4 regions of the Streptomyces sp. NPDC101237 genome follow, and region 4 is predicted to be linked to each of the others. Evidence: riboswitches for the same ligand, from Rfam matches in the RefSeq annotation. Region 4 holds a riboswitch; each other region holds the start of a gene.

Region 1 (4,302 bases), on a different contig from region 4:
TCGACCAGTGCGCCGGGGACGTGTTCGACGCCATGGCGCAGAGCCACACCTACCTCACCACGGAGGGCGCGCGATGACCGGGCCGCACCCGCACCGCACCGGACCGGTGGGCGTCGCCGTCATCGGCTGCGGCACCATCAGCGACCAGTACCTGGCCAACCTGACATCCTTCCCCGACCTGAGGGTCCTCTTCTGCGCCGACCTGGACCAGGACCGCGCCCGCACCCAGGCCGAGGCCCACGCCGTCCCCGCGGCCGGGACCGTCGAGCAGGCGCTCGCCCACCCCGAGGTCGAGATCGTGGTCAACCTCACGGTACCGTCGGCCCACGCCGCGGTGGGAACGGCCGCGCTGCGTGCGGGCAAGCACCTCTGGAACGAGAAGCCGCTCACCGCCGACACCGACAGTGCGGCGGAATTGCTGGAACTCGCCGAGAAATCCGGGCTGCGGGTGGGCGGTGCCCCGGACACGTTCCTCGGCGCCGGCCTGCAGAGCGCGCTGCGGGCCCTCCACTCGGGCACGATCGGCACCCCGCTCACCGCGCTGAGCCTGATGCAGATCCCCGGCCCGGAGTCCTGGCACCCCGGCCCGGAGTTCCTCTACCGGCCCGGCGGCGGCCCGCTCTTCGACATGGGCCCCTACTACCTGACCGCGCTGGTGAACGTCTTCGGACCGGTCGAGCGGGTGAGCGCGGTCGGCGGCCGCTCGCGGGACCGACGGGTGATCGGCTCCGGCGAGCGGGCCGGTACCGAGTTCGACGTCACCGTGCCGACCCATGTCTCGGCGCTGCTGGAGTTCTCCGGCGGCGGCTCCGCGACAGCGGTGTTCAGCTTCGACTCGCCGCTGCTGCGTCTCGGTTTCGTCGAGGTCACCGGCCTCGACGCCACCTTGGTGCTGCCCGACCCGAACCACTTCGACGGCACGACGGCCGTCGAGGACGGCGGCCCACGGCGGCACCTGCCGGTCGAGGGCACGCGCGCGGGACGCGGCACGGGCGTGCTCGACCTGGCTCGGGCCATCCGCTCCGGGACGGCGCACCGCGCCACCGGCGACCTCGCCTTCCACGTCCTGGAGGTGATGACGGCGATCAACACTGCCGCCGACTCCAAACTCCCGGTCCCGGTGCACAGTCGGTGCGCCGTCCCCGAACCACTGCCGGTCGGCTGGGACCCGCACGCCCGGACCCTCCCGGACTGAGGTCCGCCTCCCGTCGGGGCGGCGGCCCTCCCTTGGTCTCGCCGTCCCGGCCGTGTGCCCCTCCTGAACCGTCCGTCCACAGGAGTAACCGTGGTGCTGCACCGGGGACCGCTGAGCCACCGCTACCGGGGCGAACACCCGGTCCGGACGCTGCTTTACCTGTTCCGGCCCGAGCGGGGCCGGGTCGCGCTCGCGACGCCGGGTTCCTGCTGAAGCACGCCCCCGTCCGGCTGCTCCCGCTCATCACCGCGGACATCGTCGACGTGGTGGTCAGCCACCGCCCGGTGTCGGCCCTCTGCTGGAATTGCGCGGTCCTCTGGGCCCGCGATGATTCGTCCGGCACCTCGTCCACGCCTCCGGCGGCGACATCACCCCGCGTCCGGCACCGGGACCCGCCGCGGGCCTGGACGCCACGGACTGGCTCAACCCGGTGCGATCTGGCGGTCGACAGGAACGGGACACCCCTGCCGGCACCGGAAACCGCGGCAGGGCGCCGACCTGAACACGGGCGTCCAAGCCTTGCGGAGGAACTCCGCGCCGGTATTCGCCGGGGTTCGTCGTTCAGCCGGTCTCGGCGGTGGTGCATTGGTCCAGCAACCCGCTGGTGACGGGATCGACGACCCGGTAGCGCACCACGCGTCCCGCTTTCTCGCCCGCCACGACGCCGGCGGCGCGCAGCAGGCGCAGGGCCTGGGAGACGGCGGGGTCGTTCATGCCGGTCGCGACGGCGAGGTCGGAGACAGCGAGCGGGCCCGTGCGGTGCAGGGCCAGGAGGAGGGAGAGGCGTCCGGGGTCGGCCGGCAGGGAGAACCGCTCGGCCCAGGCGCGGACGTGGTCGGGCTCGCCGATGGCGGCGATCGCGTCGCAGACCCGGTGGCCGTCGATGGTGGGGCGGTCCGCACGGTCGGCGGGGACGAGATGCATGAGGGGCATCCTCCCAGGTGCCCCGATGTGATCTTGCATACCTGCATACCTGCGCAGGTATGCAGGGCGTGTTCGGTCCTCGTACCGTTGGGGAGCCGTGGTGCTCGGGAAGACCGGTGACGGCCCCGCGTGGTTCGGGGGCTCAGGCCGGAGCGGCCCTCGCCACTGTGATCGGGGAGTTTCCGTCCCACGGGTTGTACGGTCACTGTTCGCCCGCCGGCGGACGGGAAGGCCGGGACGGGCACGCGGCACCCGTAAGCCAGGAGACCGGCCACGGCATCTCACGAAGTGATCCACGAGGTGCTGGAGCGTGACCTGATGACCCTGCCCGAAACCGGGACCGGGAGCGGTACCGAGTCCGATTCTGTTTCCTTTCGCTGGCGGCGAGAGGACACCGTCAAGACGGTCGGGCTGATGGCGGTGATCGCCGCCCTGCACGTCGTCGCCTTCGGGGTGCTGTTCCTTCTCGTCGTACCTGGGCACTACGAGATCGGCTCCAAGGCGTTCGGCATCGGGCTCGGCGTCACGGCGTACACCCTCGGCATGCGGCACGCCTTCGACGCCGACCACATCGCCGCGATCGACAACACCACCCGCAAGCTGATGGCCGACGGCAAGCGGCCGGTGTCGGTGGGCTTCTGGTTCGCGCTCGGGCACTCCAGCGTGGTGGTCGCGATGGCCGCTCTGGTGGCCGGTGGCGCCGCCATCGCCGGCACGCTGATGAACGACGACTCAAGCACCCACCGGACGCTGGGCGTCATCGGTACGACCGTGTCCGGGTCCTTCCTCTACATCATCGCCGCGCTCAATCTCGTCGCCCTGATGGGCATCCTGAAGGTGTTCCGGGCCATGCGGGCCGGGAAGTTCGACGAGAAGGAACTCGAACGGCACCTGGATTCGCGCGGGTTCATGAACCGGATCCTCGGCCGTCTCACCAAGTCCATCACCCGGCCTGGCCAGATGTACCCGATCGGCTTTCTCTTCGGCCTGGGCTTCGACACGGCGACCGAGGTCACGTTGATGGTGATGGCCGGATCGGGCGCGGCTGCCGGCCTGCCCTGGTACGCGGTCCTCTGCCTCCCCCTCCTCTTCGCCGCGGGCATGAGCCTGTTCGACACGCTCGACGGCACCTTCATGAACTTCGCCTACCAGTGGGCCTTCTCGAACCCGGTCCGCAAGGTGTTCTACAACCTCACCATCACCGGACTCTCCATCGCCGTCGCGTTTCTGATCGGCACCATCGAACTTGTCGGCGTACTGCACGAGAAGCTCGATCTGCGCGACGCCGTGACCGACTGGATCGCCGGCCTCGACCTGGACCACGTCGGCTACGTGATCGTCGCCCTGTTCGTCGTGGTGTGGGCCGCTGCGCTGGCGTACTGGAAGCTGGCCAAGGTGGAGCAGAAGTGGGCGGCCCGCCTGGGGGAGAGCGGCTGACACCTCAGGATCGCCCGCGGGCCGGGAAGCGGTGCCGCTCCCTGGCCCGCCGCTTCGGGTGCGCCCCTGCTCACCTCGGCCAGTGCGCCGTTGGACGGAGGCGGAAGTTCCGGGGCGCGTGCGCCGATTCCCGCGCCGGGCGCGGGGGAAGGAACCCTCCGCGGCACTGGGCCTGGTGCGGGAGGGGGGAGCCGGGTGGCGGACCGTCGGCGCGACGACCACCGTGACACCGTGCACCCCGAGTGGCCCCGGGAGTCCGAGCCCGGCGAGGGCCGGGGCCGTCCGGCGCGTGTCGCCGGGGGAGCCTGGCCGCTGCTCGTGGTCACCGTCGTGGTTCTCGCCGGCGGCTATGGCTGGCTGGGTTCCGTCGCGGGCGGTGCGCTCGGTGCTCTGGTCGGGAGCGGGGCGGGTCTGGTCACCGGCGCTCTGCTGTATCTCCTGGTGGACTCGGCCGTCTTGGGCAGACCAATACGCCATCGCCGTACCCGAAAGGCCCTACGACGCCCGGCACGGTGACCGCGCCCGGTGTCCGGGCAGGTGTGAGAAGTCCCTTGGGCTCCCACGGCCCAAGTGGCGCGCGTCACGTTTGACCGCGGGAACTTGATGCTCCGGCGAGCCGACCATTGGAACGGCACGGCTTCGACCGCCGTTCCTCGTATGACGGTTCGATGCGACCAGGAAGGTCGGGCATGGCCGAGTTCCGACAACCGTCCCTCCCCGCCGGTGTACCGGCCCGCAGGCTGTTG
Region 2 (4,302 bases), on a different contig from region 4:
GCCCGTTCTACGACAAGAAGTGGGAACTGCTCAACGGCTACCCGGGCGGCACGCCCTCGGACCCGGTCAACCCGCTGGGTTTCGACTTCTACCGGACCCGCGACGACCGCTGGGTCATGCCGCTGAACCCCTATCCGAAGATCAAGAACGCCGTCTACAAGCTGCTCCGCACCTGGCCCGAGAAGCAGGCGGTGGCGGACGCCGTCTCCAAGTGGAACGCCGCCGACCTGGAGCTGGCGGGCGAGGAGATCGGCGTGGTGATGCCGATGCTGCGCACCACCGAGGAGTTCCTGCGCGAGCCCGCCTCCGAGTACATCGCCGGGCAGCCGCTGATCAAGGTCGAGAAGATCGGCGACAGCGAGCCCGAACCCCTCTCCGCGTCGGCCGCCCAGCCGCTGTCCGGCGTACGCGCCCTCGGCATGGGCCACATCATCGCCGGTGCCGGAGTCGGCCGGGACCTGGCGCAGCACGGCGCGGACGTGCTGAACATCTGGCGGCCCAACGAGCTGGAGCACGAGTCCACCTACAACACCGCCAACGTCGGCGTCCGCTCCACCACCATCGACCCGTACGGCGTCGAGGGACAGGCCAGGATCCGCGAACTCCTGCGCGGAGCCGACATCTTCTACGCCAACCGGCGTCCCGGCTACCTGGAGAGGATCGGCCTCACCGCCGAGGAGGCGGCCGCCGTCCGGCCCGGCATCATCCACATCAGCATCCACCTCGCCGGCGAGACCGGCCCCTGGGCCCACCGCGTCGGCTTCGACCAGACCGCGGGCGCGCTCAGCGGCATCATGCTCATGGAGGGCGAGGACGGGGTCGGCGCCGGGCCGACCAGTACACCGGCCCTGCCGTACATCAGCGTCGTCAACGACTACGTCCTGTCCTGGCTGGCGACGACCGGTGCGCTCGCCGCGCTGATGCGCCGCGCCACCGAGGGCGGCAGCTACCGGGTCACCCTCAACCTCACCCGCATCGCCACCTGGATCCTCAGCCTCGGCGTCTTCGACCGCGACTACGCGCACGCGACCGCGCTCGACCCGGACCCGGTTTCCCCGCACGCCTACCTGGACCCTGACACCTTCACCGCCGACACTCCCTGCGGCCACTACCAGGGCGTCACCGACCAGATCGTCATGTCCCGCACCCCCGGCCACTTCCGCGACGTCCTCCTCCCCCGCGGCAGCAGCGCCCCTCTGTGGCTGCCTCAGCCCAACTGACCGGCACACGCCCGCGGTCCGCTGCACCCCGAACAGCCTCCAGCGCCCCTCGGAGACGACCTCGCCCCCGTCATCGGTCACCTTCAGGGCGGTCTGGGCATCGATGGCGTACGCCGGGCCTCCGGTCGTGGCGGCCCGGCGTTCCGCCTCGGCCATGCTGTTCTCCGGGCTGTCGAGATGCGGGAAAAGGGACGGAAAGCGCGAGGATGGCGTCTGCCGCCCCCCGGCATTCCACTCGTGTCCTGAGTCACCCTCCGCATCGTGGACGCCGCACCTCCCCGCCGGGCGATACCCCCTAGGCTGGTCCCAGCAGCTGGTTCGCCCTGTCAGCCGGAGAGGGCGTCGTAAGAGGGAACCCGGTGGGAATCCGGGACTGCCCCGCAGCGGTGAGTGGGAACGAACGCCGTCATACGCACTGGGTCCGACGTACCGGACCTGGGAAGCGACGGCCAGTAGGTGCCCGCCGGGAGACCGGAGGGCGTGCCCGCGAGTCCGAAGACCTGCCGACTGCCCGCGCGCGGACCGTTCCGTGCGCGGATACCCCGGTGACCTCGTGGGCGGGTCGGCGTGCATACCAGACGGGACGACCGCGCCCTTGGCGCGCGAGGTCGCCGCCGTCCGGTGCGTCACACCCTTCGCGCTCCCCCGGTCCCCGGGATCTCAGGGATTCATCTCGCGAAGGAGATCTCCGTGACATCGAAGTCCGCAGCCGCGGCAGCACGGGCCACCGTGTACGGCTACCCCCGCCAGGGCCCTCATCGTGAACTGAAGAAGGCGATCGAGGGCTACTGGAAGGGCCGCGTCAGCGCCGACGCCCTGCGCGCCACCGCCGCCGAACTGCGCGCCACCAACTGGACGCAGCTCGCCGACGCCGGCGTCCACGAGGTGCCCACCGCCGACTTCTCGCTGTACGACCACGTCCTGGACACCACCGTCATGGTCGGCGCCGTCCCGGAACGCCACCGGGAGGCCGTGGCCGCCGACGCGCTCGACGGCTACTTCGCCATGGCCCGCGGCACCCAGGACGTCGCACCGCTCGAAATGACCAAGTGGTTCGACACGAACTACCACTACCTGGTGCCCGAGCTGGGCCCGGACACCGTCTTCACCGCGAACACCGCCCAGCAGGTCACCGAGCTGACGGAGGCTCTTGCCCTCGGCCTGGCCGCCCGCCCGGTCCTGGTCGGTCCTGTCACCTACCTCCTCCTCGCCAAGCCCGCACCCGGCGCCCCCGCCGGCTTCGCACCGCTCACCCTGCTGGACCGGCTCCTGCCGGTGTACGCCGAAGTCCTCGCCGACCTGCGGGCGGCCGGCGCCGGGTGGGCGCAGCTGGACGAGCCCGCCCTGGTCCAGGACCGCACCCCGGCCGAACTGCACTCGGCCGAGCGCGCCTACCGCGACCTCGGCGCGCTGACCGACCGGCCGAAGCTGCTGGTCGCCTCCTACTTCGACCGCCTCGGCGACGCCCTCCCCGTCCTGGCCGAGGCACCGGTCGAAGGGCTCGCGCTGGACTTCACCCAGGCCGCCGCGGGCAACCTGGAGGCGCTGGCCGCCGTCGGCGGACTGCCCGGCAAGCGGCTGGTCGCAGGCGTCGTCGACGGCCGCAACATCTGGATCAACGACCTGCAGAAGTCGCTGTCCACGCTCGGCACCCTGCTGGGCCTCGCCGACCGGGTCGACGTGGCCGCGTCCTGCTCCCTGCTCCACGTGCCGCTCGACGCGGCCGCCGAACGGGACATCGACCCGCGGATCCTGCGCTGGCTCGCCTTCGCGAAGCAGAAGACCGGCGAGATCGTGACCCTCGCCAAGGGACTCGCCGAGGGCACGGACGCCGTCACCGGCGAACTGTCCGCCAACCGTGCCGACCTCGCCTCCCGCGCCGGATCGCCCCTCACCAACGACCCGGCCGTCCGCGCCCGCGCCGCCGCGGCCACGGAGGCGGACGCCCGCCGTTCCCAGCCGTACGCCGAACGGGCCGCCGCCCAGCGCGCCCACCTGGGACTGCCGCTGCTGCCGACGACCACCATCGGCTCCTTCCCGCAGACCGCCGAACTCCGGGTCGCGCGCGCCGGCCTGCGCACCGGACGCATCGACACCGCGGGCTACGAGGAGCGCGTCAAGGCCGAGATCCAGGAGGTCATCTCCTTCCAGGAGAAGACCGGCATCGACGTCCTGGTGCACGGCGAGGCCGAACGCAACGACATGGTCCAGTACTTCGCCGAGCAGCTCACCGGATACCTGGCCACCCAGCACGGCTGGGTCCAGTCGTACGGCACCCGCTACGTGCGGCCGCCAATTCTGGCCGGCGACATCTCACGCCCCGAGCCCATGACCGTGCGCTGGACGACCTACGCGCAGTCCCTCACCGACCGCCCGGTCAAGGGCATGCTCACCGGCCCGGTCACCATGCTCGCCTGGTCCTTCGTCCGCGACGACCAGCCGCTCGGGGACACCGCCCGCCAGGTCGCCCTCGCCCTGCGCGACGAGGTGAACGACCTGGAGACGGCGGGCACCTCGGTCATCCAGGTGGATGAACCCGCGCTGCGCGAAACCCTTCCGCTGCGCGCCGCCGACCGCCCCGCCTACCTCGCCTGGGCCACGGAGGCGTTCCGGCTCACCACCTCCGGGGTTCGTCCGGCCACCCAGATCCACACCCACATGTGCTACGCCGAGTTCGGTGACATCGTCCAGGCCATCGACGACCTCGACGCGGACGTCATCAGCCTGGAGGCGGCCCGCTCGCACATGCAGGTGGCCCGGGAACTCGCCGCGCACGGCTACCCGCGCGAGGCCGGCCCCGGTGTCTACGACATCCACTCCCCGCGCGTCCCGAGCCCCGAGGAGGCGGCCGGCCTGCTCCGCACCGGCCTGAAGGCGATCCCCGCCGACCGGCTCTGGGTCAACCCCGACTGCGGCCTCAAGACGCGCGGCTGGCCCGAGACCCGCGCCTCCCTGGAGAACCTGGTCGCCGCGGCCCGCACGGTCCGCGACGAACTGCCCGCCACCTGACGGGACCGGCCGGTGCCGGAGCCGCGACCGACCGGGCTCCGGCACCGTGCCGGCGGTGCCTCGCCGTCCGGGG
Region 3 (4,302 bases), on a different contig from region 4:
GTCGGCGGACACCGACGAGAAGGTCGCCACGTCCGGCACATAGCTCGCGGCCCGGCCGGCCCGCCGCCCCAGCCGGGCGTGGTGACCGAGCAGGGAGGCGCCCACCGGGTCGTCGAGTACGGCGCTCTCCTCGGCTGTCATCGTGCAACTCCCCGTTCGCCGTGCCGCTGTCGGTGCCGCCATGATCGTAACCAGCGTGCGCCGAGGAGCCCGCGCGGGGCCGCGGCGGCGCCCGGGGCACGGGCGCGTACGGTAGCGGGAAGATCGTCCGCGGAGCGCGGGCCCACCGGATCGCGGAAGGAACCGACCAGATCATGCGCGTCAACGCGACCCGCGGCCGTACGGAGGTCCACGGATGAGCGACGTCCTGTTCCGCACCGAGGGCCGGACGGCCCACATCACGCTGAACCGGCCCCAGGCCCTGAACGCGCTCACCCACGCGATGGTGCTCGCCATGGACGAGGCGCTCGCCGCCTGGGAGCGGGATCCGGCGGTCGCGGCGGTGGTGATCAGCGGTGCGGGGGAGCGGGGGCTGTGCGCGGGCGGTGACATCCGGGCCGTGCACGACGACGCGCGGGACGGGGACGGCAGTGCGGCGGCCGCGTTCTGGCGGGACGAGTACCGTCTCAACGCGCGGATCGCCCGGTATCCGAAGCCGTACGTCGCGGTGATGGACGGGATCGTGATGGGCGGCGGGGTCGGTGTCTCGGCGCACGGCAGTGTCCGGATCGCCACCGAACGCTCCCGGATCGCCATGCCGGAGACCGGGATCGGGTTCGTGCCCGACGTCGGCGGGACGCATCTGCTCGCCCTCGCCCCGGGAGAACTCGGCACCCACCTCGCGCTGACCGGCGCCCAGATCGGCGCCGCCGACGCCCTGCTGTGCGGACTCGCCGACCACTGCGTCCCCTCCGACCGCATCGGGCAGTTGACCGCCGACCTCGCCGAACAGCCCGTACAGGACGCGCTCACCGGGCATGTGCGGCCCGCGCCGGACGGCGAACTGGCCGCTCACCGCGGGTGGATCGACGCCTGTTACGCCGCCGGCACGGTCGAGGAGATCGTGGACCGACTGCTCGCCCACCCCGACCCGGCCGCCAAGGAGGCCGGGCAGACCCTGCTCACCAGGTCGCCCACCGCGCTCAAGGTCACCCTGGCCGCGCTCCGCGGGGCCCGGCGTCTCGGCAGCCTGGAGCGGGTCCTCGACCAGGAGTACCGCGTCTCCTGCGCCGCCCTGTCCACCGCCGACCTGGTGGAGGGCATCCGCGCCCAGGTCGTCGACAAGGACCGCGACCCGCACTGGTCCCCGGCCACCCTCGCCGAGGTCACCGACGCCGACGTCGACCGCTTCTTCGCCCCGCTCGGCGACCGCGAACTCGGGCTGGCCGACGGGGCCGGACACCCGCACCGCTGATCCGGCGGCGGCAGGTCACCGGGCGGGAGAGGAAGATCACGCCTGATGGGGCGGTCTTGGCCGTGCCCCTGACACGCGGTACCGTCTGTCCGGAATCGACGACGACAGAACGGAAGCCGGTGCAAGTCCGGCACGGTCGCGCCACTGTGTGCGAGCACCCCCCCCGGGAACTCGCGAGTCAGACCCGTAGCCGTCGTCCAGTGCACCACCGAGATGGGACGCGAACTCCCAGAGGAGGTTCTGCCATGGCGCAGACCGTCGCGCAGCCGACAGCCACCACCCCCGTAGTTCCCGCCAAGCTGCCGCTGAGCGCGATAGCTCCCTGGGCGGTCTTCTTCGGCATCCTCATGCTCGTCCTGCTCTACTTCGTCGGCGCCGAGCAGGGCGCCACCTCCGTGTTCAGCGGCACCGACGTCCACGAATGGGTGCACGACGCCCGTCACCTCCTCGGCTTCCCCTGCCACTGACGCGAGGGACGCCGTCCGCTCATGAACTCCGCAACCGTAAGAAACCTCCTGGTGCGGGGCATGCTCGCCGGCCTCGCCGCCGGCGTGCTCGCCCTCGTCGTCGCCTATCTCCTCGGTGAGCCGAACGTCGACAAGGCCATCGGCTTCGAGGACGCCCACGCGCACGAGCACGAGATGGAGGTCGTCTCCCGCTCGCTCCAGTCCACGGCGGGCCTGGCCACCGGCGTGCTGGTCTACGGGGTCGCCTTCGGCGGCATCGCCGCGCTCGCCTTCTGCTTCGCCCTGGGCCGCGTCGGCCGCTTCTCGCCGCGGGCGACGGCGCTGCTGCTGTCCGGCTGCGCGCTGCTCGCCGTCTACGTGGTGCCCTTCCTCAAGTACCCGGCCAACCCGCCGTCGGTGGGCGATCCGGACACCATCGGCAAGCGGACCACGCTGTACTTCCTGATGATGGTGCTCAGCGTGCTGCTCGCGGTCGCCGCCACCCTCCTCGGCAAGCGGCTGCGGCCGAGCCTCGGCACCTGGTGGGCGACCGTCACCGCGGTGGCCGCGTTCGCCGTCGTCGTCGCCCTGGCCTACCAGTTCCTGCCCGTCGTCAACGAGGTGCCGGCCGACTTCCCGGCCACCCTGCTGTGGCGGTTCCGGCTCTCCGCGCTGGCCGTCCAGCTGGTGCTGTGGGGCGGATTCGGCCTGGTCTTCGGCGAGTTGGCGCACCGGCAGCTCAACCCCAAGCCCGCGACGGCTCCGGCCGGACGTACGGTTCCCGCCGCGAACTGAACGATTCACGCCACGCGAGGGCCCTTCGGAACCCACCGGGGGCCCTCTCGCGTTCTCCGGGCACCGGCGGACCCGGCGCGGACGACCCGAGGCGAGGAGCGGCGGATCCGAGTGGCACGACACCCCTGCCACGTCGCATCACCCTCGGCGGCCACCAGGCCGTCGCGCTCACCGTCCGCGAGGACGAACAACTGGTGGCCGGCCGCCGCCGGATCGGCGGCCGGAGCGCCCGGGTCCGGGTGCTCGCCCAGCAGGTGAAGCGGACCGAACAGCTCCTGAGCGAACCGGAGAACGTGGTCGGCGGCGCCGCGGACCGCCACCCGCCGGACGCCGAGTGCCTGCGCTGCGCGATCGCGGACCTGCTCCGCCGCCATCGGCCCCCGGGTACCCCGCGACGGGTGTGAACCGGCCGTGAATCCGCCGTGTCTTCGCGGGAGTGCCGGTGCCGCACTCGCGCCCGCCGCCGCGGGCAGGGAAAGATGGGCGTCCAGCGATCGATCAACGACTGCGGAGGAAGTGGACTCATGCCGCATGAGCGAGCGGGCCGGCCGGCGGCTCCGGAGGACCTCGTCGACGTGGCCCGGCTGGTCACGGCCTACTACGCGCGCCACCCCGAACCGGCCGATCCGGCCCAGCGGGTGGCGTTCGGCACCTCGGGGCACCGCGGGTCGTCCCTGGCGACCGCGTTCAACGAGGACCACATCGCGGCCACCAGCCAGGCCATCTGCGAGTACCGGAGCGGCCAGGGCACCGACGGCCCCCTCTTCCTGGGCGCCGACACGCACGCCCTGTCCGAGCCCGCGAAGGTGACCGCCCTTGAGGTGTTCGCCGCCAACGACGTCACCGTCCTGGTCGACAGCGCCGACGGCTACACACCGACCCCAGCCGTCTCGCACGCCATCCTCACCCACAACCGCGGCCGGACCACCGGCCTCGCGGACGGCGTCGTGGTCACCCCCTCGCACAACCCGCCCGCCGACGGCGGCTTCAAGTACAACCCGCCCAGCGGCGGCCCCGCCGCCTCCGACGCCACCTCCTGGATCCAGGACCGCGCCAACCAGATCATCGCGGGCGGCATGAAGGACGTGCGGCGCCTCCCGTACGAACGTGCGCTCGCCGCGCCCACCACCGGCCGGTACGACTTCATGGGCGTCTACGTCGACGACCTGCCCAGCGTCCTCGACCTCGACGCGGTCCGGGCGTCCGGACTGCGCATCGGCGCCGACCCGCTCGGCGGCGCCTCCGTCGCCTACTGGGGCCGGATCGCCGAACGGCACGGCCTGGACCTCACCGTGGTCAACCCGTACACCGATCCCACCTGGCGGTTCATGACGCTGGACTGGGACGGCAAGATCCGCATGGACTGCTCCTCGCCGTACGCGATGGCCTCGCTGATCGGGAAGCGGGACGAGTTCCGGGTCGCCACCGGCAACGACGCGGACGCCGACCGGCACGGCATCGTCACCCGCGACGCCGGCCTGATGAACCCCAACCACTACCTGGCCGTCGCCATCTCCTACCTCTACCGGCACCGCGACCGGTGGCCCACGGGCACCGGCATCGGCAAGACCCTCGTCTCGTCCTCGATGATCGACCGGGTGGCCTCCGACCTCGGCCGGCAACTGGTCCAGGTCCCCGTCGGGTTCA
Region 4 (4,302 bases):
TACCTCGTCATCGCGGTGGCGATCATCTACATCCCGATCAAGCTGGGCGGCTTCGACGACATCTTCGCCAAGGCCGGACACGCCTTCGCGCAGGTCAATCCGGCCACCGGCAAACCACGCGGGGCGCTGGCGCCACCCGAGGCCGGTCAGTGGACCTACGCCACCCTGGCGCTCGGCTCCGCGCTCGCGCTGTTCATGTACCCGCACTCGATCACCGCGACGCTCTCCTCCCGCAGCCGGGACGTGATCCGCCGCAACACCACGATCCTGCCGCTGTACTCCCTGATGCTGGGCCTGCTCGCGCTGCTCGGCTTCATGGCCATCGCGGCGGGCGTCAAGGTCACCAACGGCCAGCTGGCGATCCCCCAGCTGTTCGAGGACATGTTCCCGGACTGGTTCGCGGGCGTGGCCTTCGCGGCGATCGGCATCGGGGCCCTGGTCCCGGCGGCCATCATGTCCATCGCGGCCGCGAACCTCTTCACCCGCAACATCTACCGGGACTTCATCAAGCCGGACGCCACACCGCGGGAGGAGGCCAAGGTCTCCAAGCTCGTCTCGCTGCTGGTGAAGGTCGGCGCGCTGGTCTTCGTCCTCACCATGGACAAGACGGTCGCCATCAACTTCCAGCTGCTGGGCGGCATCTGGATCCTGCAGACCTTCCCGGCCCTGGTCGGCGGCCTGTTCACCCGCTGGTTCCACCGCTGGGCGCTGCTGGCGGGCTGGGCGGTGGGCATGGTCTACGGCACGGCCGCGGCCTACGGCGTGGCCTCCCCCACCCAGAAGCACTTCGGGGGCTCGGCCAAGGAGATCCCCGGCATCGGTGAGATCGGCTACATCGGCCTGACGGCGTTCGTGATGAACGTGGTGGTCACGGTGGTCCTGACGTTCGTCCTGAAGGCCCTGAAGGCCCCGGAGGGCATCGACGAGACGACGGCCGCGGACTACACGGCCGACGCCGGCGACCCGGGCGTGGAGAGGGAACTCCCGCCGGCCGTGGCGGAGGGCGCCCTCTGACCCGCCCCGTCGGGGGCGCGAGGACCTGCGCGGGCACCCCCTGACGACCCGCGGCGGGCCGCCGGAAAGACGTCACCACGGCGGCCCGCCGTCGTCCACACTCACGCCCATGACGATCCGCATCCGCACGGCACGGCCGACCGAGTACGACGCCCTCGGCGAGATCACCGTCCAGGCCTACCTCCGGGACGGCCTCCTCGACTACGGCGAGGACGACGAGTACCTCCCCGTTCTGAAGAACGTCGCGACCCGCGCGACCGCCGCCGAGGTCCTCGTGGCCGTGGACGGCGACACGCTCCTCGGCGGGGTCACCTTCGTCGCCGGCCCCGGCCCGATCGCCGACATCGCGCGCTCGGGCGAGGCCGAGATCAGGGCGCTCGCGGTCGCGCGCGAGGCCCGTGGCCGAGGTGCGGGCGAAGCCCTGGTGCGCGCCTGCCTCGACCGCGCGCGGGCCACGGAGGGCTGCACGGCCGTCGTCCTGTCGACCCAGCGGGGCATGCACGCCGCCCACCGGATCTACGAACGCCTCGGTTTCGTCCGCACACCCGAGCGGGACTGGAATCCCGTGCCGCACCTGGACGACGTCACTCTCCTCACCTACGAGCTGACACTCCGACACCTCCGCGACACAACATGTGGGGGTGCCACCGCGACCCGGCACTAGATGTATGCTCATGCTCGCTGTCGCCGCAGGGGAATCCGGTGCGAATCCGGAACTGTCCCGCAACGGTGTACTTGCGCACATCTGTGCGTGAGCGTCAGTCCGAGGACCTGCCGACAGCCGACGCCCGGCCGTCCGGCCCGGGTGTTCCGACGTCCGGGCCTCGTGGAGTGGGCCGGGGACGCGACACGCGTGCGTGCGCCCGTGTGCTGCCCCCTGCCCTCCGCCAGGCCCCGTGCCGAGCGAGGGAGAGCCCCACGTGACCATCGCGCCAGCCGAACCGGCTTCAGCGACCATCTCTGTGGACGAGGACGGTCCCGGCACCGCGTTGCTGCGGACCCTGACCGGGCTGACCGCCGACCTCCCCGACGCCGACCCCGGCCGGGTCGCCGCCGCCGCGCTGCGGGGCCGCTCCGCGCGGGCCGACGAGGCCGAGCTGCGCGAGCTGGCCACCGAGGCGGCCGCCGGTCTCATCTCGGAGGACCCCGCCTACTCCCGGCTCGCCGCCCGGCTGCTGACGATCTCCATCCGCGCCGAGGCCGCCTCGCAGGGCGTGACGTCCTTCACCGAGTCCGTCGCCGTCGGCCACCGCGAGGGCCTCATCGCGGACCGCACCGCCGCGTTCGCGCAGCTGCACGCGGCCCGCCTGGACGCCCTGGTCGACCCGGCCGCCGACGACCGCTTCGGCTACTTCGGCCTGCGCACCCTGCACAGCCGCTACCTGCTCCGGCACCCGATCACCCGCAAGGTCGTCGAGACCCCGCAGCACTTCATGCTCCGTGTCGCCGCCGGCCTCGCCGAGGACGACACGGCCCGCGCCCTGGACGAAGTCGCCGCGCTCTACGGGCTCATGAGCCGCCTCGACTACCTCCCCTCCTCCCCCACCCTCTTCAACTCCGGCACCCGGCACCCCCAGATGTCGTCCTGCTACCTCCTGGACTCCCCGAAGGACGAGCTGGACTCCATCTACGACCGCTACCACCAGGTGGCCCGGCTCTCCAAGCACGCCGGCGGCATCGGCCTCTCCTACAGCCGGATCCGCTCCCGGGGCTCGCTGATCCGCGGCACCAACGGGCACTCCAACGGCATCGTGCCGTTCCTCAAGACGCTCGACGCCTCGGTCGCCGCGGTGAACCAGGGCGGCCGGCGCAAGGGCGCGGCCGCGGTCTACCTGGAGACCTGGCACTCCGACATCGAGGAGTTCCTGGAGCTGCGCGACAACACCGGTGAGGACGCCCGGCGTACGCACAACCTGAACCTCGCGCACTGGATCCCGGACGAGTTCATGCGCCGGGTCAACGCCGACGAGCAGTGGTCCCTGTTCTCCCCCGCCGACGTGCCCGAGCTGGTGGACCTGTGGGGCGACGAGTTCGACGCGGCCTACCGCGCGGCGGAGGGCAGGGGCCTGGCGCGCAAGACCATCCCGGCCCGGGACCTGTACGGCCGGATGATGCGCACCCTCGCGCAGACCGGCAACGGCTGGATGACCTTCAAGGACGCGGCCAACCGCACCGCCAACCAGACCGCCGTCCCCGGTCACGTCGTCCACTCCTCGAACCTCTGCACGGAGATCCTGGAGGTCACCGACGACGGCGAGACGGCGGTCTGCAACCTGGGGTCGGTGAACCTCGGCGCGTTCGTCGACACCGCGAGCGGTGACATCGACTGGGAGCGGCTGGACGAGACCGTGCGCACCGCGGTCACCTTCCTCGACCGGGTCGTCGACATCAACTTCTACCCGACCGAGCAGGCCGGCCGTTCCAACGCCAAGTGGCGTCCCGTGGGCCTCGGCGCCATGGGTCTCCAGGACGTCTTCTTCAGGCTGCGGCTGCCGTTCGACTCCGCCGAGGCCAAGGCGCTCTCCACCCGGATCGCCGAGCGCATCATGCTCGCCGCGTACGAGGCCTCCGCCGACCTCGCCGAGCGCAGCGGCCCGCTCCCGGCCTGGGAGAAGACCCGTACCGCGCGGGGTGTGCTGCACCCGGACCACTTCGGCGTCGAGTTCACCTGGCCGGAGCGCTGGGCCGCGCTGCGCGCGCGGATCGCGACGACCGGGCTGCGCAACAGCCTGCTGCTCGCGATCGCGCCCACCGCCACCATCGCCTCGATCGCCGGTGTCTACGAGTGCATCGAGCCGCAGGTCTCGAACCTCTTCAAGCGCGAGACGCTGTCCGGCGAGTTCCTCCAGGTCAACTCCTACCTGGTGCGGGAGCTCAAGGAACTCGGCGTCTGGGACGCCCGCACCCGTGAGGCGCTGCGCGAGGCCAACGGCTCGGTGCAGGACTTCGCGTGGATCCCGGCGGACGTACGGGCGCTGTACCGCACGGCCTGGGAGATCCCGCAGCGCGGCCTGATCGACATGGCCGCGGCCCGCACGCCGTACCTGGACCAGGCCCAGTCCCTGAACCTGTTCCTGGAGACGCCGACCATCGGCAAGCTCTCCTCCATGTACGCGTACGCCTGGAAGTCGGGCCTGAAGACGACGTACTACCTGCGTTCGCGCCCGGCGACCCGGATCGCCCGTGCCGCGCAGGCCCAAGCCACCGTTCCCGCCCAGCAGACGCCCGTCGACGACGCGGTCGCCTGCTCCCTGGAAAACCCCGAGTCCTGCGAGGCCTGCCAGTAAT

What was found. Region 4 has a riboswitch for cobalamin ahead of ACIRQ9_RS20955 (ribonucleoside-diphosphate reductase subunit alpha). Riboswitches for the same ligand answer to the same signal wherever they lie in the genome.
Region 1: another riboswitch for cobalamin. It lies ahead of ACIRQ9_RS32190 (HoxN/HupN/NixA family nickel/cobalt transporter); the one in region 4 lies ahead of ACIRQ9_RS20955 (ribonucleoside-diphosphate reductase subunit alpha).
Region 2: another riboswitch for cobalamin. It lies ahead of metE (5-methyltetrahydropteroyltriglutamate--homocysteine S-methyltransferase); the one in region 4 lies ahead of ACIRQ9_RS20955 (ribonucleoside-diphosphate reductase subunit alpha).
Region 3: another riboswitch for cobalamin. It lies ahead of ACIRQ9_RS13975 (CbtB-domain containing protein); the one in region 4 lies ahead of ACIRQ9_RS20955 (ribonucleoside-diphosphate reductase subunit alpha).

The regions. Positions count from the first base shown of each region.
Region 1 is NZ_JBIWNY010000027.1:20,395-24,696, reverse strand. Features, by position in the region: gene ACIRQ9_RS32210 (sugar phosphate isomerase/epimerase family protein) at 1-77, shown strand, start outside; gene ACIRQ9_RS32205 (Gfo/Idh/MocA family protein) at 74-1,195, shown strand; partial or broken gene ACIRQ9_RS32200 (ABC transporter ATP-binding protein) at 1,286-1,512, shown strand; gene ACIRQ9_RS32195 (ArsR/SmtB family transcription factor) at 1,757-2,119, opposite strand; cobalamin riboswitch at 2,201-2,410, shown strand; gene ACIRQ9_RS32190 (HoxN/HupN/NixA family nickel/cobalt transporter) at 2,438-3,556, shown strand; gene ACIRQ9_RS32185 (hypothetical protein) at 4,246-4,302, shown strand, end outside.
Region 2 is NZ_JBIWNY010000018.1:181,680-185,981, forward strand. Features, by position in the region: gene ACIRQ9_RS26645 (CoA transferase) at 1-1,220, shown strand, start outside; cobalamin riboswitch at 1,518-1,743, shown strand; gene metE (5-methyltetrahydropteroyltriglutamate--homocysteine S-methyltransferase) at 1,911-4,229, shown strand.
Region 3 is NZ_JBIWNY010000007.1:208,871-213,172, forward strand. Features, by position in the region: gene ACIRQ9_RS13965 (GNAT family N-acetyltransferase) at 1-141, opposite strand, end outside; gene ACIRQ9_RS13970 (enoyl-CoA hydratase/isomerase family protein) at 356-1,414, shown strand; cobalamin riboswitch at 1,483-1,621, shown strand; gene ACIRQ9_RS13975 (CbtB-domain containing protein) at 1,660-1,881, shown strand; gene ACIRQ9_RS13980 (CbtA family protein) at 1,903-2,655, shown strand; gene ACIRQ9_RS13985 (hypothetical protein) at 2,850-3,059, shown strand; gene pgm (phosphoglucomutase (alpha-D-glucose-1,6-bisphosphate-dependent)) at 3,180-4,302, shown strand, end outside.
Region 4 is NZ_JBIWNY010000013.1:39,143-43,444, forward strand. Features, by position in the region: gene mctP (monocarboxylate uptake permease MctP) at 1-1,014, shown strand, start outside; gene ACIRQ9_RS20950 (GNAT family N-acetyltransferase) at 1,124-1,678, shown strand; cobalamin riboswitch at 1,676-1,808, shown strand; gene ACIRQ9_RS20955 (ribonucleoside-diphosphate reductase subunit alpha) at 1,935-4,301, shown strand; gene ACIRQ9_RS20960 (ribonucleotide-diphosphate reductase subunit beta) at 4,301-4,302, shown strand, end outside.